DNA from 3 places in the Shewanella sp. LC6 genome. Region 3 is predicted to be linked to each of the others. Evidence: predicted binding sites of a transcription regulator. Region 3 holds the regulator's gene; each other region holds the start of a gene.
The links. Region 3 encodes sigma-54, which starts transcription at its own class of promoters, with help from an activator protein. Its sites were predicted from a motif close to GTTGGCACGNNNNTNGNNT; they were not measured.
Positions count from the first base shown of each region.

Region 1: a site for sigma-54 is predicted at 8,989-9,007, ahead of FJD32_RS20015 (TorF family putative porin). Genes of this name have one in related genera too.
Region 2: a site for sigma-54 is predicted at 8,976-8,994, ahead of FJD32_RS07055 (flagellar hook-length control protein FliK). Genes of this name have one in related genera too.

Region 1 covers NZ_CP043902.1:4,468,123-4,478,809, reverse strand. The annotation lists gene FJD32_RS20050 (MBL fold metallo-hydrolase) at 1-399, shown strand, start outside; gene FJD32_RS20045 (flavohemoglobin expression-modulating QEGLA motif protein) at 444-1,799, opposite strand; gene FJD32_RS20040 (hypothetical protein) at 2,302-2,478, opposite strand; gene FJD32_RS20035 (CHASE domain-containing protein) at 2,788-4,941, shown strand; gene FJD32_RS20030 (response regulator) at 4,938-5,372, shown strand; gene FJD32_RS20025 (GGDEF domain-containing response regulator) at 5,382-7,103, shown strand; gene rimK (30S ribosomal protein S6--L-glutamate ligase) at 7,254-8,159, shown strand; gene FJD32_RS20015 (TorF family putative porin) at 8,205-8,897, opposite strand; gene FJD32_RS20010 (HU family DNA-binding protein) at 9,186-9,509, opposite strand; gene FJD32_RS20005 (response regulator) at 9,606-10,403, opposite strand; gene FJD32_RS20000 (hypothetical protein) at 10,477-10,687, opposite strand, start outside.
Region 2 covers NZ_CP043902.1:1,555,749-1,566,435, forward strand. The annotation lists gene FJD32_RS07010 (sigma-54 dependent transcriptional regulator) at 1-425, shown strand, start outside; gene FJD32_RS07015 (ATP-binding protein) at 534-1,616, shown strand; gene FJD32_RS07020 (sigma-54 dependent transcriptional regulator) at 1,609-2,949, shown strand; gene fliE (flagellar hook-basal body complex protein FliE) at 3,126-3,464, shown strand; gene fliF (flagellar basal-body MS-ring/collar protein FliF) at 3,509-5,194, shown strand; gene fliG (flagellar motor switch protein FliG) at 5,187-6,233, shown strand; gene fliH (flagellar assembly protein FliH) at 6,220-7,167, shown strand; gene fliI (flagellar protein export ATPase FliI) at 7,136-8,473, shown strand; gene fliJ (flagellar export protein FliJ) at 8,485-8,928, shown strand; gene FJD32_RS07055 (flagellar hook-length control protein FliK) at 9,079-10,687, shown strand, end outside.
Region 3 covers NZ_CP043902.1:829,173-839,859, reverse strand. The annotation lists gene lptC (LPS export ABC transporter periplasmic protein LptC) at 1-413, shown strand, start outside; gene lptA (lipopolysaccharide transport periplasmic protein LptA) at 400-951, shown strand; gene lptB (LPS export ABC transporter ATP-binding protein) at 948-1,679, shown strand; gene FJD32_RS03770 (RNA polymerase factor sigma-54) at 1,786-3,261, shown strand; gene hpf (ribosome hibernation promoting factor) at 3,290-3,577, shown strand; gene ptsN (PTS IIA-like nitrogen regulatory protein PtsN) at 3,580-4,023, shown strand; gene rapZ (RNase adapter RapZ) at 4,020-4,874, shown strand; gene FJD32_RS03750 (HPr family phosphocarrier protein) at 4,861-5,136, shown strand; gene mgtE (magnesium transporter) at 5,326-6,690, shown strand; gene FJD32_RS03740 (molybdate ABC transporter substrate-binding protein) at 6,772-7,599, opposite strand; gene FJD32_RS03735 (OmpA family protein) at 7,817-8,509, opposite strand; gene FJD32_RS03730 (transposase) at 9,165-9,395, shown strand; gene FJD32_RS03725 (PA4780 family RIO1-like protein kinase) at 10,119-10,687, opposite strand, start outside.

The DNA.
Region 1 (10,687 bases), 1.4 Mb from region 3:
GGTGGCCGTATCCGTAGTCATTTGGAACATAATCTGTGGCGGCCAGAATGTGATGTGATTATCTGTGGTTTCCAAGCGCTTGGCACGCCTGGACGAGCCTTGGTCGATGGCGCTGAGGAGCTCACTATCCATGGTAATAGCGTCAAAGTTGCCGCCAAGTTACATACCGTCGGAGGCTTATCGGCCCATGCGGATCAGGCAGAGTTGCTACGTTGGTATCGGCACTTTGAAGATCAACCACCTTTAGTGCTAGTGCATGGCGAGGCCCAAGCACAACAGGGATTAGTGACCGTCATGAATCAAGATCCGAAAACTAAACCTAAGGCACTGGCTATTGCCACCCGTGGCGATAAGTTGGATTTGAACGCCTTACCCAAACTGATGTGGATAACAACTTAAGCGATAGGCCACAGCCCGAAGAGGGCTGTGGCAAAATGACTTGATTAGTCCGAGTTATTATCAAACTCTGTATCGTCGAATAACTCTAAGCTTGGATCGATACTAGGCACATCTTTAAATAGGCGAGTGAAGTGACGTTGCACCCCTTTCAGATCGATACCTGCCAATCCTGAGGCGAAACCAAACCAAGCATACAAGCCGCTAAAGTTGTCGAACATGGGCGGTAAATATTTTGGCGGCGTAATTATACCTTCTTGGCAGGCTTGATAGAGAACGGGAATATCCTCAATGGCGAGTTTGCCCAAAAACAGCATAGGGATAAGTTCGGGTAAACCCGATGTGATGGCGCTGCGGATAAAGTTGATGTTCTCAACATAACCACGCACATAGGAAATATCTTTGGTAAAAAAGCTGCCGCCTTCGACCATACCGCCACGAAACACCCTTTGTGTGACTCGATAACTATCCTTAGCGCTAAGATTTAACTCTCTAAAATAGTTAAATACTTCAATAAAGTTGGCCCCATTTTCCGCCATATCTACCGCTGCGACACGGTCGCTAATACGGCGGGCACGGCCTGGGTTTGAGCTTAGGGTGAGCATTTCGAGTAATACAGCAAGCCCTTCTTGGGTGGCAGCTACGCGGGGTGAGCCGACGCTGAGCCAAGTAGCATGGGGTTGAGCCCGACCATTCAGGGTGGTGCCCACATGCACCCAACCTTCATGAACTTCGTACACATTGAGATCTGACTCGCTGAACATGGCCTTACTATTGAGTTTGACCGTATCGCCCCCCACTGCGGCGTCAGACACAATCCCGTCACTCAAACGCACCCGCATATCATCGCTATGGAAGTATTTTTCCAATCGCTGGCTCAGCACATTCACGGCTTCGGGGGCACTGATGATTTTAGGGTGATGCTTATTCATATGCCGCGCAGCGGGCAATGAGAAGATATAACTGAGTTTATCGCCCAATTGACGTAGAGTGTGGCGATCGCCATGTAATCTGTGGCTGGCGCTGCCGTAGAGTTCTTGGCTAAGCTGACCAAAGACAGGGGTCCCTCGATGACCCAGCATATCGACCACCAGACGATACTGGTCTACGTTAGCGACTAATATCTTGCCCAGCTTGTCTTTTTTGCCTAAACGTCGATGAATGTCTTGTTTGAGCGAAAGTAATTCAGCCTGTGTTTTTACGGGATCGAAGGGCAGAGCAATTTTTTGATAAAAATCCTGTGTAATTGCTGGCAGAACCGTGCCTTTACTAGAAAGAAAACGCTCCTCCATTTCCCGCGGCCATTTGATGGCGTCTAAAATCTTGATCGGGGTTTGAATGCGGATCAGCTCATCGGAAAAGCGACGTAAATCTTCTTGGTACTGGGCTAATGACTCTGACATTCCCGAAATCCTGTTGCTACTTAGGCGCTAAAATTAGTTCAATCATAGCGGTAAAGTCGTTGTTTTTATAGGTTTCTTACCCAGAACAATTAAATCTTGTCGATTAAGTATCTTATCTGCTATCGATTTAGTGAATCATTTTGGTGCAATATGAATTGTTTTAGCCTGAAAATGGCGAATATTTTTTATGCAAGTAACTGTTAAATATTGTGTTATCCCAATGAGATTAAGACTAATTAGTTTATGCTAAAAGGTTATAAAGTCTGTGTGAGATGATTATGGCTGCACTGTGCTATTTGAGAAACGATGCAGCAGTGCATGTGTTGGTTGTGTCGATTTAACGGTAGCTGATAAAACTAGGCTGACACAGGTTTATAAAATGAGGAAAAGTCGGCTTGGTAAATCAGTGTTAACGTTTGCACCCAGCCCCAAGGAGCTGGGTGAAGGTTTGGATAACAGTCGTGAACTTAAACGACCATAATGCCTTATGGGAGTAGGAAGTTTAGAAAAAGTCATCATCTCCTAATGCGCGTCGTAATTCGGCACGTTCGAGATAATCTTCTAAGCGTTTCTTGATTTCACGCTTATGCTGCATTGCCTCTGCTGCTTTGCTATTTCTAGGGGTGGTCATTGCCTCAATTTCAGTATCGTTGGGCACGACTTCAGTAATATGAGCCATAACGAATTCCTCATGTTGTTCCTAACGCCTTTCTATCTAAAAAGAGTGTGGCAGAAAAGCAAAAAATTTTACTCATAAACGCAAATTTTTTTTCCCATACGACAGTGTGTTACTCCTATGGCATTACTGGATTTTTAGGGGAGTTAAGGCTATTTAAGTTTTTGCTGAATTTTGTGATTTAGCGCATAACACTTTCTTTTTATATTGATGTTAAGTCCTACTTAAATAGTCGGATAAACTTGAATTTGCATAAAAATCGAACAACACTTGGGGAAGACACTCAAATGTAACTTTGCTAGGGAAGCTAATATGGACACGGACCGTTTTCCTGAATCTTTCGGCCCCCCAAAAAGTTTTTTCGTTAGTGTGATTCGTTCAAGTTGGCTGATGTTATTTGCCGCGCTGACTTTTATGGGTATTTCTTGGTTTGTTTTAGAGGAATATTTAAGAGATCGAGGCGAAGAGCGGTTTAATAATAATGTGCAGGATTTGTCCGAAGCCGTTACCCGAAGAATGACGGCCTATGAGCAAGTTTTACGTGGTGGAGTAGGGCTTTTTTTGTCCTCCAACGGCGTCACCCGCAGTGAGTGGCATACCTATGTAACCAATGCTCGTTTATCTGATTATTACCCAGGAATTCAAGGTATTGGTTATGCTGAGTTAGTTACGCCTACTATCTTGGATCAATTTACCCAGCAAGTCCGAGAGGAGGGATTTACTGATTTTCGCGTCACTCCCACAGGTAATAGAGAGCTTTACTGTGTTATCAAATATTTAGAACCATTCGACTGGCGAAATCAACGGGCATTTGGTTTTGACATGTGTTCCGAATCAACTCGTCGCACTGCAATTCTAAACGCTATTGCTTCGGGACAAGTTAAGGTGTCTGGCAAAGTTACCTTAGTGCAGGAAACACCCGATAATTCTCAGGCTGGTGTATTGATGTATGTTCCTTTTTATCATGGTCAACCCGTGACAGAAGCGGAACGTCTACAGCAAGCGATAGGTGTGGTTTACGCACCTTTTCGGATGGATAATTTAATGCAGGGCATTATGGGAAAACGTTTTTCCGGTCTAAAACTTGCCATTTATGATGGTTCAGAGGCAAATCATGCCAGTTTAATGTTTAGTTCCCACAAAGCGCTTCCCTCTCCGAAGGATGTTTTTTATCAATCAAAACTAGAAAACATGGAAGGGCAAGTTTGGCGAATAGATGTTTCTTCTGAGTCGCGCTTTATTTCAATTGCAGAGCAAACCCAAAGTATGTGGCTGCAAGTGATTGGCTGCGCCTTTATTCTTGCCTTACTTTATGCAGTGATCAGTATGGCTCGTAACCGTTACCAAGAGTCAATGTTAACCGCCGAATTAATTGCCAATGAAAAACGCTTTCGTCTAGTCATCGAGGCTTCTCCGAGTGCACTGTTTATGGTTGATAAAACAGGCGCGATTACCTTAGTCAATACCCATGCCGAAAGGCTTTTTGGTTATACGAGGGAGGAGTTACTTGGACGTTCAATTAATATGTTACTACCTGAATCGCTTAGGGAAATTCATAAAAAGCATCTATCTCATTACCTGCTTCATCCCATCGCGAAGAATATGTCGATGCGGGATGATCTGTTTGGTTGCTGCAAAGATGGTACACGTTTGGCGATCGAGGTCGGATTAACTCCTATTCACTTTAGTAATGGGATCTACATTTTAACGACGATCAATAATATTTCTGAACGTAAGCGGATTGAAGCGCAGCGTATCGAGCATACGACAGAGTTGGAGCGTATTAATCAAGAGCTAGATAGATTTGCCTATATTGCTTCCCATGACTTGAAGTCGCCCCTCAGAGGTATTGAGCAACTAACCCATTGGTTAAGTGAAGATCTTGCTGATAACACTAATGAAAATGTCCAAAAATACTTAGGTTTAATTCAGAATCGTATCCAGAGAATGGTGTTATTACTCGACGGGTTGTTAACGTTTTCACGCATTGGGCGTGTTGATATTGAAATGGTTGACACTGATTGTCGACAACTGGTCGAAGATATGTTCGCTTTGGTCGCTCCGCCTCAGGGATTTGAATTGGTCATCGAAGGTAATTTTCCACGATTTAAAACGGTTAAAACGCTCTTAGAACTAGTCGTTCGGAATTTAATTAGCAATGCCATTAAACACCATGATAGAGGTGGTGGTGTACTTAAGGTGCAATGTGAAACAAAAGGCCACTATTACTGGTTTAGCGTGATTGATGATGGACCTGGAATTTCTGCCCCGTTTCACCAGAAAGTATTTGAAATGTTTCAAACTCTTAGACCAAGAGATGAAGTCGAGGGAAGCGGTTTGGGATTGTCGCTTGTCAAAAAGACGGTTGAAAGTCTAGGGGGAGAAATTCTACTTGAATCAGCGGGGCGAGGTTGTTGCTTTAGGTTTAGCTGGCCGATGCACATAGTCAACAAGGAGGCGGTATGAGTAATAGCCATGACTATAAACAAGTGACCATTCTGTTAGTTGATGATGATGATGTGGATTATATGGCGGTGCAGAGGTCGATGAAGCAACTGCGTTTGCTTAATCCTCTTGTGCGAGCGAGGGACGGGCTTGAAGCACTTTCAATTCTGACGCATACCAACGCTATCAAGGGGTCATACTTGATCTTGCTCGATCTCAATATGCCCAGAATGAATGGTTTTGAATTTCTTGAACATATTCGTTCTGATCCGACGTTGTCTTCTTCCGTTGTGTTTATGCTGACGACTTCTAGTACCGATGAAGATCGGATGAGAGCCTACCGTCACCATGTGGCTGGTTACATGGTTAAAACAGATATTAAAGATGGTTTCCACAATATTTTTAATATGTTGGAAGGCTACTGGCGCATCGTTGAGCTTCCAAGCGTATAGGATGTGTATATGGATTTACTACTTATCGATGATGATGAAGTTGATAGAACCGCTATTATTCGAGCGCTACGACAGTCCAAGTTAGCTTTTAATGTGGTTGAGGCAAACTGTGCTTTTGATGGATTGAATCTTGCCTTGGAGCGTCATTTTGACGGGATTCTACTCGATTACCTATTGCCCGATGCTAATGGCTTAGAAGTGCTTATCAAGCTCAATTCTATGACTCAAGATCAAACTGTGGTGGTGATGTTGAGCCGTTACGAAGATGAAAAACTCGCTCAGCGTTGTATTGAGTTAGGTGCCCAAGATTTCTTACTTAAAGATGAAGTTAACTCAAGAATCCTGAGTCGTTCAATTCGTTACGCTAAACAGCGCGCCTCAATGGCACTTGCCCTACGAAATAGCCATCAGAAACTGAAAGAACTGGCGGAGCACGATTCACTCACCAAGTTGATGAATCGTTATGGATTTGAGCTGTGTTTAAATCGCGCCATTGCAAGAGCAAAACGCAGTAATGATTTTTTAGCCGTGATTTTACTTGATCTTGATGATTTTAAAGCGATTAATGACACGTTAGGTCACCAGACTGGTGATATTTTGTTGGTGAAAGTCGCATCTAGACTCAGTGCCGTGTTACGGGATGGTGACGTCATTGCTCGTTTAGGCGGGGATGAATTTGTGGTGTTAGTGACTGACAATGACTACAAATATTTCCCCATGATAGTGGCTAACCGTCTACTTAAAGCTTTTGAAGAAGTGTTTTGCCTTGGAGATAACGATGTGATGATTGGCGCCAGTATTGGCGTGGCATTTTATAATGAAGCCGCCTCCGATAGCTCTGAGTTAATGAAATGCGCCGATATCGCCATGTATCGTGCTAAGAAAATGGGGCGCAATCAGATCCAGTTTTATTCCGAGGCGCTAGATAAAGAAGTCCGCTACCGCAATCATATCGAGTCCAGCTTAAAAATGGCCTTAAGGCAGAATCAGTTTAAGGTTTATTATCAGGTGCAAGTTGACGCGCAAACACACCATATGGTGGGAATGGAGGCGTTAATTCGTTGGCAGCATCCCGAAGATGGTTTGATTTCTCCGGACCAATTTCTGCCCATAGCGGAAGAAATTGGGTTAATGGAAGAAATCGGTGACTGGGTATTGTATGAAGCCTGCCGACAGGCCCAATATTGGCTGAGCCAATTAGCATCAACAGGGCATCGCTTTACCATTGCAGTGAACTTATCTGCATCTCAAATTGGGCATATCAACTTATATGAGAAAATCGCCCATGTTCTTAACGTGACAGGGCTAGCGCCCAGTGCACTTGAGTTGGAAATTACTGAAAACTGTTTGATTGAAGAACCCCACGAACATGCCAAGATCCTCGATAAAATAGCCCAACTTGGAGTGCGATTTGCGTTGGACGATTTTGGTACCGGATTTTCATCCCTTGAACATATAAAGTTGTTCCCCATCAGCGTGTTAAAAATCGATAAAAGTTTTATTGCTTCCTACGATAAGGACGAAAAGGACACTCGTTTACTCACAGCGTTGCTTAACTTTGCCTATGGCTTTAACGTCACCTCTGTTGCCGAGGGAATTGAAACCCTCGAGCAAGCGGAGTTTTGTACAGTAAGGCACTGCAATCTATTACAGGGATACTTCTTTTCTCGTCCTCTAGAGGCAAGCGAATTTGAAGCAAGGTTCATTACACCGTTAGTCACTAAATTGTGAAGATTATCTTACGTTTGACTAAGGCTTAGGTTTTCGTCTGGTGAGGAATATTTTCTTGCTTTACACTGAGCAATAGACAAATATCAGCGCCCCTTTCTGATGCAATGTGCTCAGAGCTTCAATCACTGTGTTTAATTTGGTCATTTAGTAATGAAAATCGGTATTTTATCTCAGTTTCCAGAATTGTATTCCACCCGACGTTTAGTGGCCGCCTGCGAAAGCCGTGGTCATGAGGCTGTGGTGATTAATACCTTGAATTGCTACATGAATATTAATTCCGTTAAACCTAGCATTCATTATCAGGGAGAAGAATTAACAGGGTTTGATGCCATTATTCCGCGTATTCATGCCAGTGTGACCTTTTATGGCTGCGCAGTGGTGCGCCAGTTTGAAATGATGGGTGTATTTGCCGCCAACGATTCAATTTCGATAGCACGCTCGCGGGATAAGTTACGTGCTCTGCAATTACTTTCACGCAAAGGCATTGGTATGCCTATCACTGGATTTGCCAATAAACCCAATGATATTCCTGATCTCATTAATATGGTGGGCGGTGCTCCTTTAGTGATCAAGTTACTCGAAGGTACGCAGGGGATTGGGGTGGTATTAGCGGAAACGAAAACCGCCGCTGAGAGCGTGATTGAAGCCTTTTTAGGGCTCAAAGCCAATATTTTGGTGCAAGAGTATATTCAAGAGTCCAACGGCAGTGATATTCGTTGTTTTGTGGTGGGTGATAAAGTGGTGGCCTCGATGAAGCGTCAGGGGCCAGAGGGCGATTTTCGTTCAAACTTACACTTAGGCGGCTGTGGTGAAAAAGTGAAAATTACGCCAGAAGAGCGCAAGATGGCCGTTGCCGCTGTTAAAGCGATGGGATTAGTCGTTGCAGGCGTGGATATTTTACGTTCGAATCGTGGCCCGTTGATCCTTGAGGTGAACTCAGCTCCCGGTATCGAAGGTATTGAGCAAACTACGGGTATTTCGGTAACTGAGCCTATTGTGGAATATATTGAGAAAATGGTGTTAGCACGTAAGTCGAATCGGGCGGTGATCGCTTAATAAAATACGCCGCGATTAACGCGGCGTGTTTCTTAGTTCTTTATTTTATAAATCAAAGCTATAGGAGTAACCTAAAGCGATTTTAGCATCGTCATCAGCCAGATCAGTATCTGATACCATAAAAGAGACTGTGCCCATGCTGGTATCTGCACTAAGTGTTAGGTTGTAATCGGCATAGTTATCCTCACCAAACCAAGCTTCAACCACATCTCCTGTGGAGTAGCCATAGTGGAATGACAGGCTAAGTTTCTCGGTTAAAGGGAAAGATGCTGTGGCGGCAAGATAACTCATATCTTTGTTATCGAGTGGTTCCGCCGCTACGTCATCACCCGCATTGATCACGTGGGAATAACTAAGTTCGACCCACTTCCAGGTAATAGCCCCGTGGAGCTCACCAAAATCGATGCTGCCTTCGGCATCGGGGTAGGCATAATAGAGATAGCCAAAATCATAGCTGAGATCGTCGGTGATGTTGCCACCGTAACCAGCATAGAGGTCTAACTCGTAGCTAGTGTCATTGCCAAAATCGACATTTGATGCCCACGTACCCGCATAAAATCCTGAGTCATGACTGTAGTCAAGACCGCCTTGGATCGCCACCGCATCATTGGTTTGAGTCACTCCGCGCCATAGATAGTTTGATGTGCCGCCAATATTGCCGGATACCGCCGCAAAGACGTTAGTGGTTAGTAATAATCCCGTCGATAATGCCAAAACGCTGTACAGTGATTTTCTCATACTCATCCCCTCGATTGATTTATTTATCGATTCACTCATGCCACTTAAATACGGCGGCATTGGTGCATCATGGTTTTTTCTGATAAGGGAGTTGCTAATCACATGCCATTATTTGAACATCTTTAAAAACAACTGGTTACATAATTTATGTTAATTAAATGTTTTAAAGCGCTCAAAAATGGAGCGGTGGACGCACTGTGTTTGTGCAAAAAATCATCTTTTATGCTTTCGTGAGGGAAAAAAAACGCCTCACAGAGGAGGCGTTTTATAAAATCAATGTCGAGCGAATTAGTTCACACTATCACGCAAGGTTTTACCCGCTTTAAACTTAGGCACAGTGGCTTCAGCGATCTGGATTTCTTTGCCCGTTTGTGGGTTACGACCAGTACGAGCTGCACGAGTCGCTGTTTCAAAGGAGCCAAATCCGACGATAGAGATTTTGTCACCGTTTTTCATTGATTCAGTAATCGCCGCTTCGAAAGATTTCAATGCTCGTGCTGCTTCAGCTTTAGTGATATCGGCATTTTCTGCAATTTTGGCGATAAGTTCAGTTTTGTTCATTTTTATTGTCTCTTCTTTCCGTAGATTTATGTAAGTCAGCGAGCCTAACATGCCACAAGGTTAAAGCGTTGGAAAGCCCTTTGCTGCGGGCTTGTGTCATCGAAGTAACAAAATTGGAGGGTATTTGCGCCATTCGTGACTTAGGTTTTATTCTTCGAGCAACTGATATAAGAGTTGCTTAACCAATTTGGGTTCGAAGGGCTTGTCGCACAGGGCATTCACCCCAGCCTGAGATACATTACTTAAATGTGTATCGTTAGCCTCAGACGAGACCATTAAAATAGGCACGTGGGATTGTTGACTTTCATTACGGATAAATTGCGTTAATGCCAGTCCATCAACGCTGGGCATATTGTAATCAGTGATAATTAAATCAAACATATTATGACGCATTAATTCAATGGCTTGCGCACCATCTTCTGCTTCGGTAATCAGTTTTATCCCCAAATTACCAATAGTTCGCTTGATCACATTACGTGCCATGCGACTGTCATCAACCACAAGCACGCGTACATCGTGCACATCGAAGTGGCTTAAGTCGAGTTCATCGTGGCTGAGCAAATCGATGGTCGCATTTAGCGCCTTGCCTAAGTGTTCGGCATTAAAAGGTTTTGGCAGAATCGCGACTACGCCAGACTGGCGGAAAATCTCCAATTGTTCACGGCGACATTCACTTGAGATCAGCATAAATTGAATATCTTTATATTCACTTTTGCTGCGCAGGTAGTTCAAAAACTCGGTCGCTGTTCCATCTTCAAAATGCATTGCACTGGCAATGAGATCGGGTTTGTGTCGAGCAATGAGTCCTTTAGCCTCTTCAATATTGGCAGCATTTTCGATGCTAACAATGCCTTCTTGCTGTAAGCGCTTGATGATAATGCGGCGCTGGGTTTCCGATGGCTCAATAATAAGCATCGATAATTCGTTAGGCGATAAATGAGTCATAGTCACAAGCTATTGGGCTTTTTTAGAAAGGCGTTAACTTAGGCGAGAAATAACTGCTTCGCAACACATTAAATCAAGCTTTCAATTTTGCAGTTAAATAATCACGGGTTACCCGTGAAAATGCGATCCAATACTGTACTAATAGCAGGGCAATGATAGACAGCACCAGCGGTAACATCGGGATGTTATGACCCTCTACCACCACTTTAACGTCTTGAGGTGTAATCTGATAGGCGATAATGGCAGTAACCCCAAGTGCTGACAGGCCTAAGGTTTGTAATCCA
Region 2 (10,687 bases), 730 kb from region 3:
CGATTGAATCGTTAAAAGAACACGCTTGGTCGGGTAACGTCCGGGAATTATCTAACCTTGTTGAACGCCTAACGATTTTATATCCGGGCGGTTTGGTCGATGTGAACGACTTACCGATAAAGTATCGTCATATTGATGTGCCTGAGTATAGTGTCGAACTCAGTGAAGAGCAGCAAGAACGTGATGCGCTGGCATCTATCTTCACCAGTGAAGAGCCGGTTGAAATCCCTGAAACCCGTTTCCCGAGTGAATTACCGCCAGAAGGGGTCAACCTTAAGGATCTGCTGGCTGAGCTTGAAATCGACATGATCCGTCAAGCGTTAGAGCAGCAGGATAACGTCGTTGCGCGCGCAGCAGAAATGCTCGGTATTCGTCGTACTACTTTGGTTGAAAAAATGCGTAAGTACGGAATGACGAAAGAATAGTCATATTCACGTTGTTTATCTTATTGTTTTACCTATCTAAATTCATTTCTTAATTTGGCATAGAATCTGCAAACACTCCGTCAGAAGCAATTTTTTGACGGAGTGACTATGTCAGCCCATCCACTAGCGCAACTTGAAACATTCAAGCACACTAGCAAACAATGGAACCAACTGCGTGAGGCCGCCAATATGTCCAATCGGATGGAGCATATTTTACAGGCTATGCCCTCTGGCGTGGTGATTTTGAACGGTGACGGTATTGTTACTGATGCAAACCCTGTTGCCGTGGAATTGCTGGAGCAGCCGTTATGTGGCGCCCGCTGGATTGATGTGATCCATACGGCGTTTGCGCCACAGGATGATGATGGTCATGAAGTCTCATTACGCAATGGCCGCCGAGTCAAATTTGCGATTACCCCATTAACGCCCGAACCAGGCCAATTAATTGTGCTGACGGATCTAACCGAAACTCGTCTACTGCAAAAGAATCTTTCCCATCTGCAGCGTCTGTCAGCCCTCGGCAAAATGGTCGCGACGCTGGCGCATCAAGTGCGTACGCCACTGTCGGCGGCACTGCTCTATGCTGCGAATCTGGCCAGTCCTAAACTATCGGAATCTGCTAAGGCAAAATTTCAGCAGAAGTTAGTGGATAGACTCAATGAGCTTGAACGCCAAGTTAACGATATGCTGCTGATGGCCAAAGGGCGGCAGGATGAATTGGGTGAGTTAGTTAACCTTGATGAGGTGATCAATACTGTCATTGCGAACTGTGAGCCGATTGTGGCTCAGCGCGGCGCAGCATTGACTGTCACCAATGCGTCCAACGGTTTAATGCTGGCGAATGTGAACGCGCTCAGTTCAGCCGTGAATAATCTGGTGATGAACAGTCTTGAAGCAGGGGCAACGCAGATCCAAATCGTTGCTAATGATAGCAATGAACAGTTACATCTCAATGTCATCGATAATGGCAAAGGATTGGATGCCAAAATGCAGCAAAAAGTGCTGGAACCTTTCTTTACCACTAAAGCTCAGGGGACAGGTTTAGGCTTAGCCGTTGTGCAGTCAGTGGTTCGCAATCATGGCGGACAAATCCAATTGAGTTGTATGCCTAATAAAGGTTGTACTGTGTCGCTAACCTTCCCGCAGGCGAAATCGGCTGCAGTATTGCTGCTGGAGAAACCCTATGTCTGAAGCCAAATTACTCTTAGTCGAAGACGATGCGTCCCTGCGTGAGGCTTTGCTCGATACTTTAATGTTGGCGCAATACGACTGCATCGATGTGGCCTCCGGCGAGGAAGCCATTATCGCATTGAAGCAACATCAGTTTGACTTAGTGATCAGCGATGTGCAGATGCAGGGCATTGGCGGCTTAGGCTTATTAAATTACTTACAGCAACATCACCCCAAGCTGCCAGTGTTGCTGATGACGGCATATGCCACCATTGGTAGTGCTGTCAGTGCAATTAAATTGGGCGCCGTCGATTATTTGGCTAAACCCTTTGCTCCAGAAGTATTGCTCAATCAAGTTTCCCGCTATTTACCACTCAAACAAAATAGCGATCAACCTGTAGTTGCCGATGAAAAGAGTCTTGCGCTCTTGTCTCTGGCACAGCGGGTGGCAGCATCCGATGCTTCTGTGATGATCCTTGGGCCAAGCGGCTCGGGTAAAGAAGTATTAGCCCGTTATATTCATCAACATAGCAGCCGTGCCGACCAAGCATTTGTGGCCATCAACTGTGCGGCCATCCCCGAGAATATGCTCGAGGCGACCTTATTTGGTTATGAAAAGGGCGCCTTTACCGGTGCTTATCAGGCATGCCCCGGTAAATTCGAACAAGCACAGGGCGGAACTTTATTACTCGATGAAATTTCAGAGATGGATTTAGGGTTACAGGCCAAACTGCTGCGCGTATTGCAAGAGCGTGAAGTAGAGCGGTTAGGCGGCCGTAAAACCATCAAGCTGGATGTGAGAGTGCTGGCAACCTCAAATCGTGATTTAAAAGCCGTGGTTGCCGCAGGGCAATTCCGGGAAGATCTCTATTATCGTATTAACGTGTTTCCACTGACGTGGCCTGCACTGAATCAACGCCCTGCGGATATTTTACCCTTAGCTCGGCATTTACTCACAAAACACGCAAAGGCACTGAGTATCATCGACGTACCCGAATTTGATGAGGCCGCATGCCGCCGTTTACTTGGCCATCGCTGGCCAGGTAATGTGCGAGAGCTCGATAACGTTGTGCAGCGAGCCTTGATTTTGCGATCAGGTACGGTGATTACTGCCAATGACATTATTATTGATGCTCAAGATGTGCCGTTATCATCCGATGATGCTGAATATTGCAGTGAGCCAGAGGGGTTAGGTGAAGAGTTAAAGGCGCAGGAACATGTGATCATTCTCGAAACCCTAGCGCAATGCCAAGGCAGCCGTAAGTTGGTTGCCGAAAAACTTGGGATCAGCGCACGCACCTTAAGATACAAGATGGCCAGAATGCGCGATATGGGGATTCAATTGCCTAACTAAGTCGAGTTTTGCAACCTTTCTAGCACCATTGCCACTGGTTACCCTTTGGCAATTTCATATCTGACGACTCCCTCAATTCTTTTTAACACGGCTGAGTAAAAACTTGGCCGTAGTTTTGCATATCCTCGTTATCTTGAGAGTTTAATCGTCAATAACTCGACGATGGGGAGCACGACATGCAAATTGGCGCGAATTCATTACTGCAAGAAATGCAGTCACTTCAAGGTGAAATCAAACCTTCTTTTGGGATTTCACCTAATAATATTGTGCAGCAAGTGAATAACACCAGTGGTGCTGACTTCGGCCAGCTACTTTCACAAGCCATTGGTAATGTGAGTGGTTTGCAGTCAACCTCATCTAACCTCTCGACTCGCTTAGAAATGGGTGATACCACCGTGAGCTTGTCTGATACTGTTATCGCCCGCGAAAAGGCCAGTGTTGCCTTTGAAGCCACTGTCCAAGTGCGCAATAAGCTCGTTGAAGCTTATAAAGAAATAATGAGCATGCCTGTTTAGGCCTTGAATAACGCAATTAGCAGGTACGAATCGTGAGCACAGAAATGATTGTCGGATCGAATGCCGGCGTAATGGACCAAGGGGTCCAACAGGAAAATAAATCCGGCGTGCTGGGGAGTCTCGGTGGCGTCGATATGATGCGTCAAATCACCATGATTTTAGCCCTCGCCATTTGTTTGGCGTTAGCCGTGTTTGTCATGATCTGGGCACAGGAGCCTGAGTACCGTCCATTGGGTAAAATGGAAACTCAGGAAATGGTGCAAGTACTCGATGTACTTGATAAAAACAAGATAAAATATCAGATCGAAGTTGATGTTGTTAAAGTGCCAGAAGATAAATACCAAGAAGTCAAAATGATGCTTAGCCGTGCAGGGGTTAATAGTCCTGCTGCATCGACCCAAGACTTTCTTACCCAAGACAGTGGTTTTGGTGTGAGCCAAAGAATGGAACAGGCTCGCCTCAAGCATAGCCAAGAAGAAAACCTTGCCCGCGCGATTGAACAGTTACAAAGCGTAAGCCGCGCTAAAGTGATTTTGGCACTCCCCAAAGAAAACGTATTTGCCCGTAATACTTCTCAGCCAAGTGCAACAGTTGTAATTAACACTCGCCGTGGTGGCTTAGGCCAAGGTGAAGTTGATGCCATCGTTGATATCGTCGCTTCTGCGGTTCAGGGCTTAGAGCCTTCACGCGTCACGGTAACCGATTCTAATGGTCGCTTACTAAACTCCGGTAGCCAAGATGGTGTTTCTGCTAGAGCTCGTCGTGAGCTTGAGTTGGTACAGCAAAAAGAAACCGAATACCGCACCAAGATTGATTCGATTTTATCGCCTATTCTCGGGCCTGATAATTTCACCTCCCAAGTGGACGTGAGCATGGATTTCACCGCCGTTGAACAAACGGCCAAACGGTTTAATCCAGATTTACCGTCACTACGCAGTGAAATGACGGTCGAGAATAACTCTACTGGTGGTTCGAGCGGGGGGATCCCTGGCGCATTATCGAACCAACCTCCGATGGAATCTAATATTCCTCAGGAGGCTGATAAAGCAACCGAAAGTGTTACCGCAGGTAACTCGCACCGCGAAGCCACTCGTAATTTTGAATTAGACACCACCATCAGCCATACCCGTCAGCAAATTGGCGTAGTGCGCCGCGTCAGTGTGTCTGTAGCCGTAGACTTTAAACCGGGCGCTGCGGGTGAAAATGGCCAAGTGGCACGCGTTGCCCGTACCGAACAAGAGCTGACGAATATCCGCCGTTTATTAGAAGGCGCGGTAGGCTTTAGCGCGCAGCGGGGTGATGTTTTAGAGGTAGTCACTGTTCCCTTTATGGATCAATTGGTTGAAGATGTACCTGCGCCTGAGCTTTGGGAACAGCCTTGGTTCTGGCGTGCAGTAAAGTTAGGTATTGGTGCCTTAGTTATCTTAGTGCTGATCCTTGCTGTGGTGCGCCCAATGCTCAAACGTTTAATCTATCCTGATAGCGTTAACATGCCAGACGATGCAAGATTGGGTAATGAGCTCGCCGAGATTGAGGATCAATATGCTGCTGACACCTTAGGGATGCTCAATACCAAAGAAGCAGAGTATAGTTATGCCGACGATGGCTCAATTCTTATCCCTAATCTGCATAAAGATGATGATATGATTAAAGCTATCCGTGCGCTTGTGGCCAATGAGCCCGAGCTTTCAACCCAAGTCGTGAAAAACTGGTTACAAGACAATGGCTGAGAATAAATCAAAAGACGCCGCTGAAACCTCAAGTTTCAATATTAAGGATCTCAGTGGCATCGAAAAAACGGCGATTTTACTGTTAAGTTTGAGTGAAGCCGATGCCGCCTCTATTTTAAAGCACTTAGAACCTAAACAAGTGCAAAAAGTGGGTATGGCAATGGCGGCCATGGAAGACTTTGGTCAGGAAAAAGTCATCGGGGTGCATAAGCTGTTTCTCGATGATATTCAAAAGTATTCTTCCATTGGCTTTAACAGCGAAGAGTTCGTTCGTAAGGCGTTAACGGCGGCTCTAGGTGAAGACAAAGCCGGTAATTTGATTGAACAAATTATCATGGGCAGCGGCGCCAAAGGTTTGGATTCCCTCAAATGGATGGATGCGCGCCAAGTCGCGACTATCATCCAAAACGAACATCCACAGATCCAAACCATTGTTTTATCGTATTTAGAGCCAGATCAAGCCGCAGAAATTTTCGGCCAGTTCCCTGAGAATACCCGCTTAGACTTAATGATGCGTATCGCCAATCTTGAAGAACTGCAACCAGCAGCATTGCAAGAATTAAACGACATCATGGAGAAACAATTCGCCGGCCAAGGTGGCGCGCAAGCAGCGAAGATGGGCGGCCTAAAGGCGGCGGCCAACATTATGAACTACCTCGATACCGGTGTCGAAAGTCAGTTAATGGAAACCATGCGCGAAACCGACGAGGAAATGGCGCAGCAGATCCAAGACTTGATGTTTGTATTTGAAAACCTTATCGATGTGGACGATCGTGGTATTCAAACCTTACTGCGTGAAGTGCAGCAGGATGTATTAATGAAGGCGCTGAAGGGCGCAGACGATCAGCTCAAAGATAAGATTTTAGGCAATATGTCGAAACGGGCAGCCGAGTTGCTGCGTGACGATTTAGAGGCGATGGGCCCAATACGGATCAGCGAAGTGGAAATCGCCCAAAAAGAAATTCTGTCAATTGCACGTCGGTTAAGTGACAGTGGTGAGATCATGTTAGGCGGCGGTGGTGGCGATGAGTTCCTCTAATCGGAGCGACAATAGCGACAATAAATTGTCCCACAGGGTGGTCAGCGACGCTGAGCTTGAGTTTAGCCATTGGCAATTGCCCGATGTGACAGAAGCCGAAGACGATAGTATTTCTAATCTATTCGGTTATAGCGCCCAACAAGTACCCAAAGCGGCAGTCATCGAAACGATTTCGCCGCCGACTATGGCAGAAATCGAAGATATTCGTGCTCAAGCCGAAGCTGAAGGTTTTGATGAGGGTAAAACGCAAGGCTATAGCGAGGGCCTAGAACAAGGTCGACTAGAAGGTCTTGAACAAGGCCATAAAGAAGGCTTTTCGCAGGGGCATGAACAGGGCTTAGAAGCAGGTCTTGCTGAAGCTAAATCATTGCTTTGCCGCTTTGAGGAGCTGTTAAGCCAATTTGAAAAACCACTGCAATTACTCGATGGCGACATTGAGCATTCTTTAATGACGCTCACTATGGCACTGGCGAAATCTGTGATTGGTCATGAACTCAAAACTCATCCCGAGCAAATCCTGTCCGCATTGCGTTTAGGGGTCGAATCTCTCCCGATTAAGGAACAAAGCGTCAACCTTCGTATGCATCCTGATGATGTTGCCTTGGTTGAAACCTTATATTCCAGTACCCAATTGAACCGTAATCAGTGGCAATTAGAGGCCGATCCTAGCTTAACGGTGGGGGATTGTATTATCAGTAGCCAACGCTCGTTGGTGGATTTAACCCTTTCCTCACGGATTGATGCCGTGTTTGAATCGCTGCGTAATCAGCAATCTCACTTAGCGTTACAGCAACAACAGCGACAAGCTGCTCTTGATGACGAAAATGCCGCTAAAATCGCCCCTAAATCAACACTGGACGATAATGAACTGTTAGCACAACCGCAAGCTGATGGAGAGCAAGATGCACAATCGCCGCCATCAACTGCTGAATAAACTGAATCATTGCATCAATAAAGTGCCCCCATTTCGCGCCGTTGCCTGTGGGCAATTAGTGCGCGTTGTCGGCTTAACCTTAGAGGCAAGTGGCTGTCGAGCACCCGTCGGTAGTTTGTGTTCTATTGAGACCATGGCTGGAGAGTTAATTGCCGAAGTCGTTGGTTTTGATGATGAATTATTATATCTCATGCCAATTGAAGAGCTGCGTGGCGTGTTACCTGGTGCGCGGGTTGTTCCCCTTGGAGAGCAGGCGGGTCTGAATGTGGGCTTATCCCTGTTAGGGCGCGTGCTCGACGGTAATGGTGTGCCGTTAGACGGCCTCGGCGCGTTATCTACTGAACAGCAGGCACCAAGACACAGTAACGCCATCAACCCACTTTCTCGCCGTGCGATCACTGAACCACTCGATGTGGGCGTACGCGCCATCAATGCCATGCTAACTGTTGGCAAGGGACAACGTATGGGCTTGTTTGCGGGCTCGGGTGTGGGTAAGAGTGTGCTGTTAGGTATGATGACCCGGGGCACGACCGCAGACATTATTGTGGTGGGGCTCGTTGGGGAGCGTGGCCGCGAAGTCAAAGAATTTATTGAAGAGATCCTAGGTGAAAAGGGCAGAGCGCGTTCTGTTGTGGTGGCGGCACCCGCCGATACTTCACCGCTGATGCGTCTTCGCGCCTGTGAAACCTCGACTCGTATCGCCGAGTATTTTCGAGATTTAGGTTATAACGTGTTGTTATTAATGGATAGTCTGACTCGTTACGCCCAAGCGCAGCGTGAGATTGCCTTGGCTGTCGGTGAACCTCCAGCCACTAAAGGCTATCCACCGTCGGTATTTGCTAAATTGCCGCGTCTGGTTGAACGGGCGGGCAATGGCGGTCCTGGACAGGGGTCTATCACCGCATTTTATACTGTGCTGACCGAGGGTGATGATCAACAGGACCCAATTGCTGATGCTTCTCGGGCTATCCTCGATGGCCATATTGTGCTTTCTCGATCGCTTGCTGATTCTGGGCACTATCCTGCCATTGATATTGAGGCTTCTATTAGCCGTGTGGCACCAATGGTGATTTCCAATGAACATCTTGAGGCCATGCGCCGCGTCAAGCAAACCTATTCCCTTTATCAGCAGAATAAGGATCTGATTTCGATTGGCGCTTATGCACAAGGGAGCGATCCTCGTATTGATAATGCGATACGTCTACAACCTGCAATGAACGCTTTTCTGCGGCAAACCATGCGTGATGCCTTTAGCTTTGCTGATAGTCAAATGTTGCTCGGGCAACTCGCTGCGCAATGTAAATAATTGAGGCCGTTATGGCGAATGCCGATCCCCTATTACTCGTATTAAAGTTAGCCCTCGATGCCGAGGAACAGGCTGCGCTGCTGCTAAAGTCGGCACAACTTGAGTGCCAAAAGCGCCAAAATCAGCTTGATGCGCTAAATAACTATCGCTTGGATTATATGAAGCAGATGCAGTCGCAGCAGGGGCAGGCCATTAGTGCGAGTCATTACCACCAATTCCATCGTTTTATTCGGCAAATCGATGAGGCTATTGCTCAGCAAAATCGTGTCGTAGCCGATGGTGAAAAGCAGAAACACTACCGTCAGCAGCACTGGCTAGAAAAACAAAAAAAACGTAAGGCTGTAGAACTACTGTTAGAAAATAAAGAGAAAAAGCGCCAAGTCATTGAGCTCAAAAAAGAGCAAAAAATGACGGATGAATTTGCTTCGCAGCAATTTTTCCGTCGTAAGAAGTAATTAACCAATCCGACAATCAATAATACTCGAATTTTTAATATCCATTTGTTGGCATTTTATTTGCTTGATTTATGCCAGATATAGCCAAAGCCGTATAAATTGACGTTTGCCCACGCTCTTTTTCCTCTGGGCGGATGTTTAGGAGCTTTTATGCAACAAATGAACAATATCCTATTAGTATCTAATGCGAAAAATAGTGCTGGCTCAAGTAAAATATTGGGGCAAGATGCTAATAGTGAAGACTTTTCTGCCGCTTTGGCTTCAGTGACATCTATTAGCTCATCCTCGACTAACACCAATGTTTCTCCAGATGTTTCTGCCAAATCGACAAAACAGAAAACAGATATTGATGACACTAGTGCAGATGATGAAGCTGATATTAGCTTGATTTTTGCTCAAATAGGCATGGCAAACGAGATGAAAAAAGCGGCCGCTCCTAGCGACTCTTTGCCGCTTGAAGCTCAATTAACGACAGAAGATGCCGCTAGCATCTTAGCCCCTGCAACAGAGGATGGCGCTTTACCAACGGAAGAGACTATCAAGCCAACTTTTTTAGATGATCTAGCGAAATTTGCACAGTCGCATGAAGCTACCTTAACGAATGACTCATTAGATGAAACAATAGGTGAACAAGTTTTAGATCAAGCTAATGTGGTCGAACATCTGCAACAATTACCACAAAATCAACCATTGGGATTTCAGCAAGATGAGATATCTGGTGATCAAGAAAATATAGCCTCCTCTCTGCAAGATATTGCACCTAGGCAGGCACCCCCTATTAATACTGTAGGTTTGATTGCAACGGCGAATACTGAAACTGTGGATAAGACTGGCGCTTCGACCGATGATACGCTTATAGATGATGCATCAATGCTTGCAGAGATGCGAACTGAAAAATGGGTTAAACCGCCAGAACCCCCCATTTTACCGATTGAAGGGGAATCTATCTCTGAAGCTAACAAGTTAGAGGTGAAAGAGGCTGAACTAAGCAATAAGTCGATAAATCTGTCGCTCCCATCAATTGATAAAACGATTGCGCCAACGGTTGGACAGTCACCGTCAGTCAATACAGCTAATGTGTCAGTTACCGATGCTGATGCCGTGATATTAAACTCTACGACTAAAGAGCTTAATGCCTTAGGTGCGGTTTCGGTTGAGCCTAATGCTATTGACGACAATCCTTCACGCGCCGAAATTTCGGCAGGATTATTGTTAAAAGATGCCAAGTTAGCCGTCACACTGGATTCGCGGCAAGAAAACGCCTTATCTTCGCTCGATACTGGCCATGAAGAATCTGTTACAGAATTTAAGCCTGCTGATTTTAAAGCGGTATCGATACAACACTCTTTAGCTAACCAGCAAATTCAACGCCAAGAGATACCACAGGTTCATCTTTCCTTACGTCAAGGCGTTGAAAACCAAAATCAGATGCAGGAAATGATCCAGCGCTTTTCTCCTGTGATGAAACAGCAGCTTGTTACTATGGTTAGCCAAGGTATTCAACAGGCGGAAATTCGCCTAGATCCACCCGAACTTGGACACATGATAGTGAAAATACAAGTTCATGGTGAGCAGACGCAAGTACAATTCCATGTTGCTCAGGCGCAGACCCGCGATGTGGTTGAGCAAGCGATTCCTCGTTTACGTGAATTATTACAAGAACAAGGCATGCAACTCGCTGACAGTCACGTCTCTCAAGGTGACCAAGGACAACGCCGTGAGGGAGGATTTGCAGACAGTGGCGGTTCAAGTGGTGGAA
Region 3 (10,687 bases):
TCGAGTTTAACGAGCAAGGACAAGTCAATAGTCGCGTCACGGCAAAGCACATGGAACACTATGAGCTTAAAAACCAAACCGACTTTATTCAGCCTGTCTATCTTGTGTATCCCGACCAAGGTAAAGCAAAATGGCAGATCAGAGCCGATCAAGGTCGACTCAACAAAGATACTGGCAAGGTTGTATTAGAAAATAATGTTATTATCGATGCCATCAGCCCTGGTGAACCGATACAAACCTTGTCCACCAGTTTTTTAGAACTCGATCTCAACACAATGATAATGACCTCTGACCGCATCATTTACGTCACAGGGAAAGATTTTAATATTCAAGGGCAAGGCCTTTATGCCGACCTTAACGCGCAGGAAGTGCAATTGACCAGTCAGGTAGTAGGAACCTATGAAGCAAAATAACATATTACTTGCCAGCCTAATGCTAATGATAAGCATGAATGCCTTCGCCAAGATCGGTGACTTACAGCAAGAAGTGAAAATTAAAGCCGTCAGTCAAACTGCGGACATTAAAAACAATCAGATCATTTTCTTCGGTCCCGTTGAAGTTGTTCAAGGCTCAATTAAAATCCATGCGGATCAACTCCGTGCATTTTCTGTCGAAGGCGAAAATAGTAAAGTCTTACTGGCTACAGGAAATCCAGCAACCTACAGCCAAATCCTTGATGATGGCCGCCCTGCATCTGCTAGCGCCAAAGAGATTCGCTATGAAATGGCCACTCGGACGTTGACCCTAACTGGTACAGCGACCCTAGACCAAGCGGGTAGTCAAGTTACAGGCAATTTAATTCGTTACGATATTATTCAGCAAAAACTGATCGCCGAAAGTAGCGGCAATGGTGATGATCGCGTAATTACCATTATTCAACCTGATAATTATCAGGAAGAACTCAAAAATACACCAACAGATAAACCTGTGAAAAAACAGGATTCTAAATGACCCAAATCACCTTAAAAGCACAGAATCTCGCCAAGAGTTATAAAAGCCGCCAGGTTGTCAAAGATGTCAGCCTGACAGTAAAAACGGGTCAAGTCGTCGGTCTACTCGGCCCTAACGGTGCGGGTAAAACCACCACCTTTTACATGGTCGTGGGCTTAGTTAAAAGCGATAAAGGCCATATCTTTATCGACGATGATGATTTAACCGCCGATCCTATGCATCTGCGTGCCCGCAAAGGTATTGGTTACCTACCACAGGAAGCGAGTATCTTTCGTAAATTAACCGTACACGACAACATCATGGCGGTACTGCAAACCCGTAAAGAGCTCAATAGTGACCAGCGCGAAGAAGCACTAGAGCAACTGCTAGAAGAGTTCCATATCACCCATATTCGTGACAGCCAAGGCATGTCCTTATCGGGCGGTGAACGTCGCCGCGTCGAAATTGCCCGCGCCTTAGCGGCCAACCCCAAGTTTATTCTGCTTGATGAGCCCTTTGCGGGCGTTGATCCGATCTCCGTTATCGATATCAAGAAAATTATCGAGCAGCTTAAGAGCCGAGGCCTTGGTGTACTGATCACTGACCACAATGTGCGCGAGACCTTAGACGTCTGTGAACATGCTTACATTGTGAGTCACGGTAATCTTATTGCCGAGGGCACACCCGCAGAGATCTTAGACAATCAGCAAGTTAGGGCTGTGTACTTAGGTGAACAATTCAGGCTATAGTTACTAAAACAAAGCTAATAAGCCTTGAATTTGAGAGCGCTAGGCTCCATCCATATGATATCAAGCGACCTAAACTCACAATAATAACCTAGGGATCAGCGGTAACATGAAAGCGTCACTCCAGCTCAAACTGGGTCAACAGTTAACCATGACGCCACAACTTCAGCAGGCCATTCGCCTGCTGCAACTGTCGTCATTGGAACTGCAACAAGAAATCCAGCAAGCCTTAGACTCTAATCCTCTTCTCGAGCTGGAAGAGGAGCAATTTGACGCGCCTAGCGAACGTAAGCAAGATATCGCCGATACCGACTTTAGCGAAACGACAGCCCAACCACAGGAACAAGATAATTCCACCGTGGACATTGCCGAGTCGCTGACCAAAGAATCTCTGCCCGAAGAGTTACCCATGGATACCACTTGGGATGAAGTCTTTACCGCATCGCCAAACTCAGGTTCTGGCGCTAGCCGTGAAGATGACATGCCCTTCCAAGGGGAAACTAGCGAGGGGTTGTACGAACATTTAGAATGGCAAAAAAACCTCACGCCCTTCTCTGAAACCGATTTAGCCATTGCCACCGCGATTATTGATGCCATCGACGATCAAGGTTATCTCACTCAAAGCACTGAAGATATCCTCGAAGCCATGGGCAATCCCGAGATTGAACTCGACGAAGTTGAAGCCGTGCTCAAGCGTATTCAACACTTCGACCCCGTTGGTGTCGCGGCAAGGGATTTAAGCGAATGTCTGCTTATTCAACTCTCCCACTTCTCGCCGGATACTCCACACCTCGAAAACGCCCGCATGTTGATCAAAGATCATTTAGATCTGATCGCCGCTCGCGACTTTAGGCTGTTAATGCGTAAGACCAAACTGAAAGAGGACGAGTTAAGGGACAGTATTGCGCTGATCCAAACCTTAAATCCTCGCCCCGGTTTACTCATCACCCCTGTCGATGAAGAATATGTGATCCCCGATGTATCGGTGTCGAAGAAAAACGGCCGTTGGGTGGTCGAATTAAACCCTGACTGCATGCCAAAAATCAACGTAAATCAGCAATATGCAGCAATGGCCCGAAGTTCAAAAAATCAAGCTGATAGCCAATTTATTCGTGGCCATCTGCAAGAGGCTAAATGGTTTATCAAAAGCCTTGAAAGCCGCAACGAAACACTGCTCAAGGTGGCAAACTGCATAGTGCAATACCAACAGGGTTTCTTCGAATATGGCGAAGAAGCCATGAAACCTATGGTCCTTAACGATATCGCCGAAGCGGTAGAAATGCATGAGTCCACCATTTCACGGGTGACGACTCAAAAATACATGCATACCCCAAAAGGACTTTTTGAACTAAAATATTTCTTCTCAAGCCACGTCGGGACGGATGATGGCGGTGAGTGCTCATCCACAGCAATCAGAGCTTTCATTAAGAAACTGGTTGCAGCGGAAAACCAGAAAAAACCATTAAGCGACAGCAAGATGGCTCAACTTCTGGCAGAACAGGGAATTAACGTTGCGCGCAGAACCATTGCGAAGTACCGAGAAGCGATGCTTATTCCCCCTTCCAATCAGCGTAAAAGTTTATAGCCTATTGTGAGTATCGGAGGACGTTTCTATGCAAATAAACCTAAGTGGACACCATATCGAGATTACTGAATCGTTACGGGCATATGTTGAGGAAAAGTTTTCAAAACTTGAACGTCATTTCGAACAGATCAATAATGTGCACGTTGTGCTCAATGTTGAGAAAATGCAACAGATTGCCGAAGCGAGAATCAACCTCACCGGTGGTGAAGTCTTCGCGACTTCAGAGCATGCAGATATGTATGCTGCCATAGACGTCCTGATTGATAAACTTGATCGTCAGGTTATTAAACACAAAGAGAAGTTAACAAAACACTAGCAATGGAACTTCGTACCATACTGCGGCCGGAGTGCACAACCTGCGCCACTCCGGGCAGTAAGAAAAAGGTACTGGAACTCATCAGCGACTTAGCCGCTGCCCAGTACCCCACCCTCTCATCTCAAGAGATCTTCGAAAGCCTCGTGGCGCGCGAAAAGATGGGTAGCACAGGTATAGGTAACGGTATCGCCATTCCACATGGTCGATTAACCGATATAACACAACCCATAGCGATATTGATAAAATGTGAGGAGCCGATAGCCTTTGATGCTATCGATAAACAACCCGTCGATATTTTATTTGCACTACTCGTGCCTGCCGACCAATGTCAGCAGCACCTAAGTACCTTGTCATGCATGGCTGAAAAGCTCAGTGACAAGCAAATATTAAAACAATTGCGCAAGACGCATGATGAAACGGAACTCTATCAGGTAATCATTGGATGAAACTGGTCATAGTGTCAGGGCGTTCAGGCTCAGGCAAATCGGTCGCACTTAGAGTGCTTGAAGATCTCGGCTACTATTGTGTCGATAATTTGCCTTTGCCTTTGATTGGCAGTTTGCTTGAACAGCTCAAAGGCAGTAACGATCTCGTTGCTATCAGTGTTGACGTGCGCAATTTACCAGAGCAAGACAAAGTGCTGGTTAAACAGCTTGCCAGCCTGCCTACGGGCACTGAACTCACCAGCTTCTTCTTAAACTCCAGCGATAAAGTGCTGCTAAAACGCTATAGCGAAACGCGGCGCTTACATCCCTTATCTAAGAGCCGAGTGTCACTGCAAGAAGCCATCAAACTTGAAGGCAAATTGCTGGAGCCGCTGTCACAGCAGATGGATCACTATATAGATACCTCGAATCTGAATATCTATGAACTCAGCGACCAAGTGCGGCAAATACTCCTTGGCAGTGTCGATAAGGAACTGGTGATCAACTTCGAGTCTTTCGGTTTTAAGCATGGTATGCCGACCGAAGCTGACTTTATGTTTGATGTGCGCTTTTTGCCAAATCCCCATTGGGAACCGGAGCTTAGACCTCTCACCGGTTTAGATGAACCCGTAGCGGAGTTTTTAAATCGCCAGCCACTGGTGAATAAGTTCATCTGGCAAATCGAGAATTTGCTCGAAACCTGGTTGCCGCATTTAGAGCGCAATAATCGTAGCTATCTGACGATTGCGATTGGTTGCACAGGTGGCCAACACCGCTCAGTCTATGTAGCCGAGCAACTAGCTAAACGTTTTAGTAATGGCAAACATAAAGTCAATGCGCGCCATCGAGAGTTGAGCCATGCCAAAACTTGAGCGCCAAGTCACCATCTGCAATAAACTCGGCTTACATGCCCGTGCCGCCACAAAGCTCGTGGTATTGGCCTCTGAGTTTGATGCCAGCATTACGCTGATCCAAGGTGAAAAACAGGCCTCTGCCGCCAGTGTATTGGGTCTACTCATGCTCGAGACGGGCATGGGTAAAACCATCACCCTCATCGCCGAAGGCCCGGATGCCGAGCCTGCACTTAATGCCATTTGTGCCCTTATCGACGCTAAGTTTGACGAAGCCTGCTGATGGTATCATCTCGATGATCCCTGCCGGTATTCAGTATCCTGTTTGGTTTTGATTTCAGCACCTTATACCAGTAAAACACATTTGTGACTCGACGCCCTCCCGTGCGCTAAATTACAATGTACTGCTGCGCTTTGGCTTAAGTCCTCAATAGCTAAACGCCAACCCATCCACCGCCGCCATGGAGGAAACATGCCTGTAGAAGCCTCAGACAGTTTACAAGCCGAACACCGCCTCGACCAACTGAGTCAAGCCCTCAACAGTGGTATGTTTGTGCATGTCAGGCAAATGCTACAAAATATGGCGCCGTCAGATATCGCATTGATTTTAGAATCGTCACCTCCCAAAGCTCGGCAAGTGTTATGGCAACTCGTCGATCAAGATCAGCTCGGGGATATTCTCGATGAACTCAGCGAAGAGTTAAAAGACCCGCTGATCAGCACCATGAGTCCAGAGCGAGTCGCCAAGGCTACCGCCAGCATGGATACGGACGATCTGGCTTATATTCTGCGAAGCCTGCCAGATACTGTGTATAAACAAGTATTACAGTCGATGAGTCTGCAAAACCGCCAGCGAGTCGAGCAAGCGCTCTCTTATCCCGATGAGACCGCAGGCAGCTTAATGAACACCGACACAGTAACCTTAAGACCCGATGTCAATATCGATGTGGTACTGCGTTATTTGCGCCAACGGGGCAACCTGCCCGACACTACCGATACTTTATACGTGGTGGATAAACACGATCGCGTGCTTGGTGGGGTCAAACTTGCGGATCTGCTCACCTGCGATCCCAATACTCATATCAGCAGCATTATCGATACCGATATCGAGAGCATTCCCGTGGGCATGTCCGACAGTGAAGTGGCACAACTGTTCGAGCGCCATGACTGGGTGTCAGCGCCCGTGGTCGATAGTGAGGGCAAGTTGCTCGGCCGGATCACCATCGATGACGTGGTGGATGTTATCCGTGAAGACGCCGAGCACTCTATGATGGGGATGGCGGGGATGGACGATGATGAAGACACCTTCGCCCCAGTACTCAAAAGTACCTTCCGCCGTTCGCTCTGGCTCACTATCAACCTATTTGCGGCTCTGCTGGCGGCCTCTGTCAGCAATATGTTTGAGGGCACTATTGAACAGTTTGCCACGATTGCGATTTTAATGACGATTGTACCGAGCATGGGCGGCGTCGCAGGTAATCAAACCTTGGCCCTAGTAATCCGCGGGATAGCCCTAGGCCATATTGGCCAAAGTAATGCCCGCTGGCTGATAGGCAAAGAGCTCGCGATTGGCTTTTTGAATGGCTTAATGTGGTCGATGTTAGTGTTTATCGCGGTATTAGTTTGGAAAGATGATATGGCGCTTGCCAGCCTGATTGGCGGTGCAATGCTCATCAATATGACAGTCGCAGGACTAGCAGGCGCCAGTATTCCGCTGATCTTAAAGCGCTTAAAAGTAGATCCGGCGTTGGCGGGCGGTATGGTGCTCACCACAGTCACCGATGTGATAGGTCTGTTTGCCTTTCTCGGATTAGCGACGTTGTATTTAATGCACTAGCACTAGCACTGGCCTAAGCCTTGCTAAAGCGAGCAACAAAAATGGCGCATTTAGCGCCATTTTTAATGAGTCCATTAGACATTATTTTTTAGGCGGCTGAAAACCATAACTGCTCAAAATAGCCTGTCCCTCTGGGGATAAAATAAACTCGGCCAGAGGTGCGGCTGCACTATTGGCATCCTTTAACACCAATAGGCCATAGTCGGCACCAACGGCTAACTCTGGCGGTAAATCGACAATCTTAAGGCTAGGCACTTCTTTTTGTGCCAGCACCGCATTGATGCAATAGGTTAAGAACACATCCGCCTGCTTATTTTCCATCACCCAAGCATAGGGATTACGATCCTTGGGCGGTTTAGCACTCTCAGGCCCACCCGTTAGCTGCATGGCTTTGGTTTCTAATGTAGTTTTTGCATTAGCTTTTAAGGCCTCGGCTTTCGCAAAGACTGCCCAAGCGTAGTCGCCAGCGGGATCGGCTTTTGGCGTCGAAGTCCCGAGTTTAGTTTGCGGCGCGAGCAGGGTATCTAATAAGTTCGCGCTAGTGAGTGGCACTTCCGCTTGAGCAATGGCGCAGAGCTGGTTACGGGCAAACATTTGCACCTGTAGACTCACTCCCGCATCGACTAAGGCCTGTGGGTGTTTCATATTCGCCGAGGCAAAAATATCAACTCGCTCCCCCTCTTGGATCCGCTTAAGCAATAAACCCGAAGGCGCATACTGCGCTGCCACATTAGCTTGGGATTTCGCTTGGTAAGCCGCAATAATATCGTTCATCGCCGCCTTTAAACTGCCCGCGGCTCTTAGTTCAATAGGGGCTGTCGCCTCAGTGTTTATTGGCGCACCTTGTACCATCCCTGCCATCACTGTAGTCCCTAAACTGAATGCCAGTACTAAGCCCTGTTTTGCCATAATTGCTCTCCTTTGGCTCTGCGAAATAGTTATCCTAATTTAACTAACTACATACAAAACGGGAAAATACCGGCAGGATCAAGTCGAATACTCGCCTGATAAGCCCCAATAGAGATGATTGCGGACAAGATCACTGAAGATAGATAACGGAAGGACAATTTGTCCCTTACGATAAAATAAAAAGTCGCCCGCAGGCGACTTTAACCTTGATGAATGATTATTGACCCGTTGGGGTCAACACTATCTCCACACGACGGTTTTGCGCGCGTCCCTCGGCACTCGCATTGGATGCGATTGGGCTCGATTCACCCATTCCCTTAGACTTTACGCGAGCAGCAGCCACGCCTTTACTCATCAAGTAGTTCCCTACTTCGCTGGCTCGTACCTGTGATAAACGTAAATTGTATGAATCTGAGCCACTGCTGTCGGTATAACCCAACACGTTAAGTTGGGTCTTACTATACTCCTTCGCCACTAGCGCAACAGAGTTCAGTACCCGCTTAGCACCCTCACTCAGCTCGGTTTGATCCACACCAAAAGTCACTTCATTTGGCATATTAAGAATAATATTGTCACCACTGCGAGTTACGCTAACTCCCGTGGAAGCGAGTTGTTGGCGTAATTTGGTTTCTTGTACGTCCATATAGTAGCCAATACCACCTCCTAGGGCGGCGCCAGAGGCTGCACCAATTAAAGCTCCTTTACCGCGGTCACTCTTACTTGACGAGGCTACACCAACGGCAGCTCCAGCAACGGCACCAATTAGCGCCCCCGTAGTCGCTTTTGCCGTTTGTTGTTCGTTGGTATAGGGGTTGACAGTCGAACAGCCTGAGGCAATCAAGGCGCTAGCCATAACCACAATAGCAAGCTTAGATGCTGGCAATGATTTAATCAGAGAAGGCTTCATCATTATGACCTCATAACATGATTGATGAGATTTGCCTTTGAAAGGCAAAGGGCGTGGTAAATCGCCAAAAACACCATGAAAAATCGCAGTATATAAGCATTCTCTATCGAGACAATCTTTAATCGTTTCTTTGCTCAGTTTATGAGTAATTTAATCGCAAAAAACACCAAACCAAAACATCTTTGGCTTATTCATGCAACATTTAGAGTAAAAGCACTGAAATAGTGCAAGCTGCACCGTTTCTGACATAACTTCTAAAACCAATCGTTTGAAACATAAATTCAATTAATTGATTTTAAACATTAATTTATATATTAAAAAATTGGCACGGATTTTACATACTAATAAATAGGTAGAAGAGTAGAGACCCCAAGCGTAACTCACTCGATACCTAAGTAAGCTGTTTGACATCAATGGACGTTAATCTAAGTGCCCGTTGTGAGGCATGTTAATCGAAGCACAATCCCTAAGTGGATTGAGGAGGAAGAGATGAAACATCTGATGAAACTTATTAGTCATTATCACCACGAATGGTTGTCCCTGCGCCATATAGGACATAGTCAGTGGGATATAGAGCAGCGCCAATAGTCATGAAGGAATCCCCCCAAAGAACCCGTTAAAGCGTATACAGATAGCATAAAGTGAAAAGGGATAGGCCATGGGAATCGTCAATCATAATCTTAAACCTGACGTTATTTTTGAAGTAAAAGTCAAAGGCAGATTACTCTCTGATGTCGCACGACAGTATGGTCTTTCGGCTAAAGCGGTTTACCAGTGGGTAAGGGAAAGTGAGCAACAGCCGCAGCAACGTGAATGCGCCTTAATAAATGAAATTGCCCAGCTGCAGAAACGTATTAAGCAGCTAAACAGTGAATTACGCACAATATAGGTTGAGGTAACCTCGCCCAGTGCCCTTATAGACAAGGCCGGACCCCATTGCATATTGCCCTGTAGGTCTAACGCGATATGAAAGTTGTGCTAAAAACAATAATAACAGCGCCCTTTTACGTCCGGCCTTGTCATCCAATTAATTGGATTAGCAATAAATAACAGTTTAGACAGAGTCGGATGGGTATCTATTATCGCTCCCCAACGACCTAAGATATAAATCGTACAAAATAACAATAATAACTGTGCTGTTTACTGTCCGACTCTGTCAACTTAACACTCAACGTGTTGCAAGAGAAAAAGAGGCAGGTTTTGACAAGGCTTTAGAGGGAGCTATCTCCCCCAAAGATCAAATATGTGAATTGTGCTCCCCCAAGTCATGAACATATTACCCTCTCGGGTCTTGTCCTTTTATTCACGGATCAATGACGATCCAGCGCTAGACTAGGATAGCGCGCCACGGATGGCTGTGTTATTGGGAAGGTTTCGGCAAGGCTCGAGGGAGTTGTCTCCCCCAAAGATTAATATGTCGATAGTGCTCTGTGGCCCATCAACATATTTCTCCCTTTGGTCTTGTCCTTTTATTGAGTGGTTCAATGGAAAGGAAGGGGCATAACGCCTGTGCCAAGGATGGCAATGTCACAGGCTTTAACACTCGTACCAGGCAATTAATTCCAATAAAAAAGACGCTCATAAGGCGTCTATTTTATTGAAGAATATTCTACTAATAATCTTCATTGGCTTCTTGAAGTCGCTGCTTGCGCTCCTGAGCCTCTTCATAGGCAGCTTGAATTTCATCCAAGACAGAACTGACGTCGGCATCGACTAATACTTCAGTAAAATGACCTGTTAACTGCGTATCAGGCTTTAACTGACCAGCTTCAAATAAGGCCCACATTTCTTTCGCGTATTGAGTCTTGAGCAATTCAGGTGCGTACTGGCCATAATATTGCGTCATGTTATTGACATCCCGCTCCAACATCCATTTAGCGTGATTATTCGCTGCCGCATCTACCGCTTGGGGTAAATCAATAATGACAGGGCCTTGATCATCGACTAGGACATTAAATTCGGACAAGTCACCATGGACTAAGCCTGCGCAAAGCATACGTTTGACATAAGTCATCACTAAAGCGTGGTCATGTATAGCTTTCTCAGCGCTAAGGCTGACATCATTAAGGCGAGGCGCAACATGACCTTCACTATCGGTGACTAATTCCATGAGTAACACACCATCGTAGCAACCGTAAGGCGTTGGTACTCGCACTCCGGCATCAGCCAAGCGAAACAATG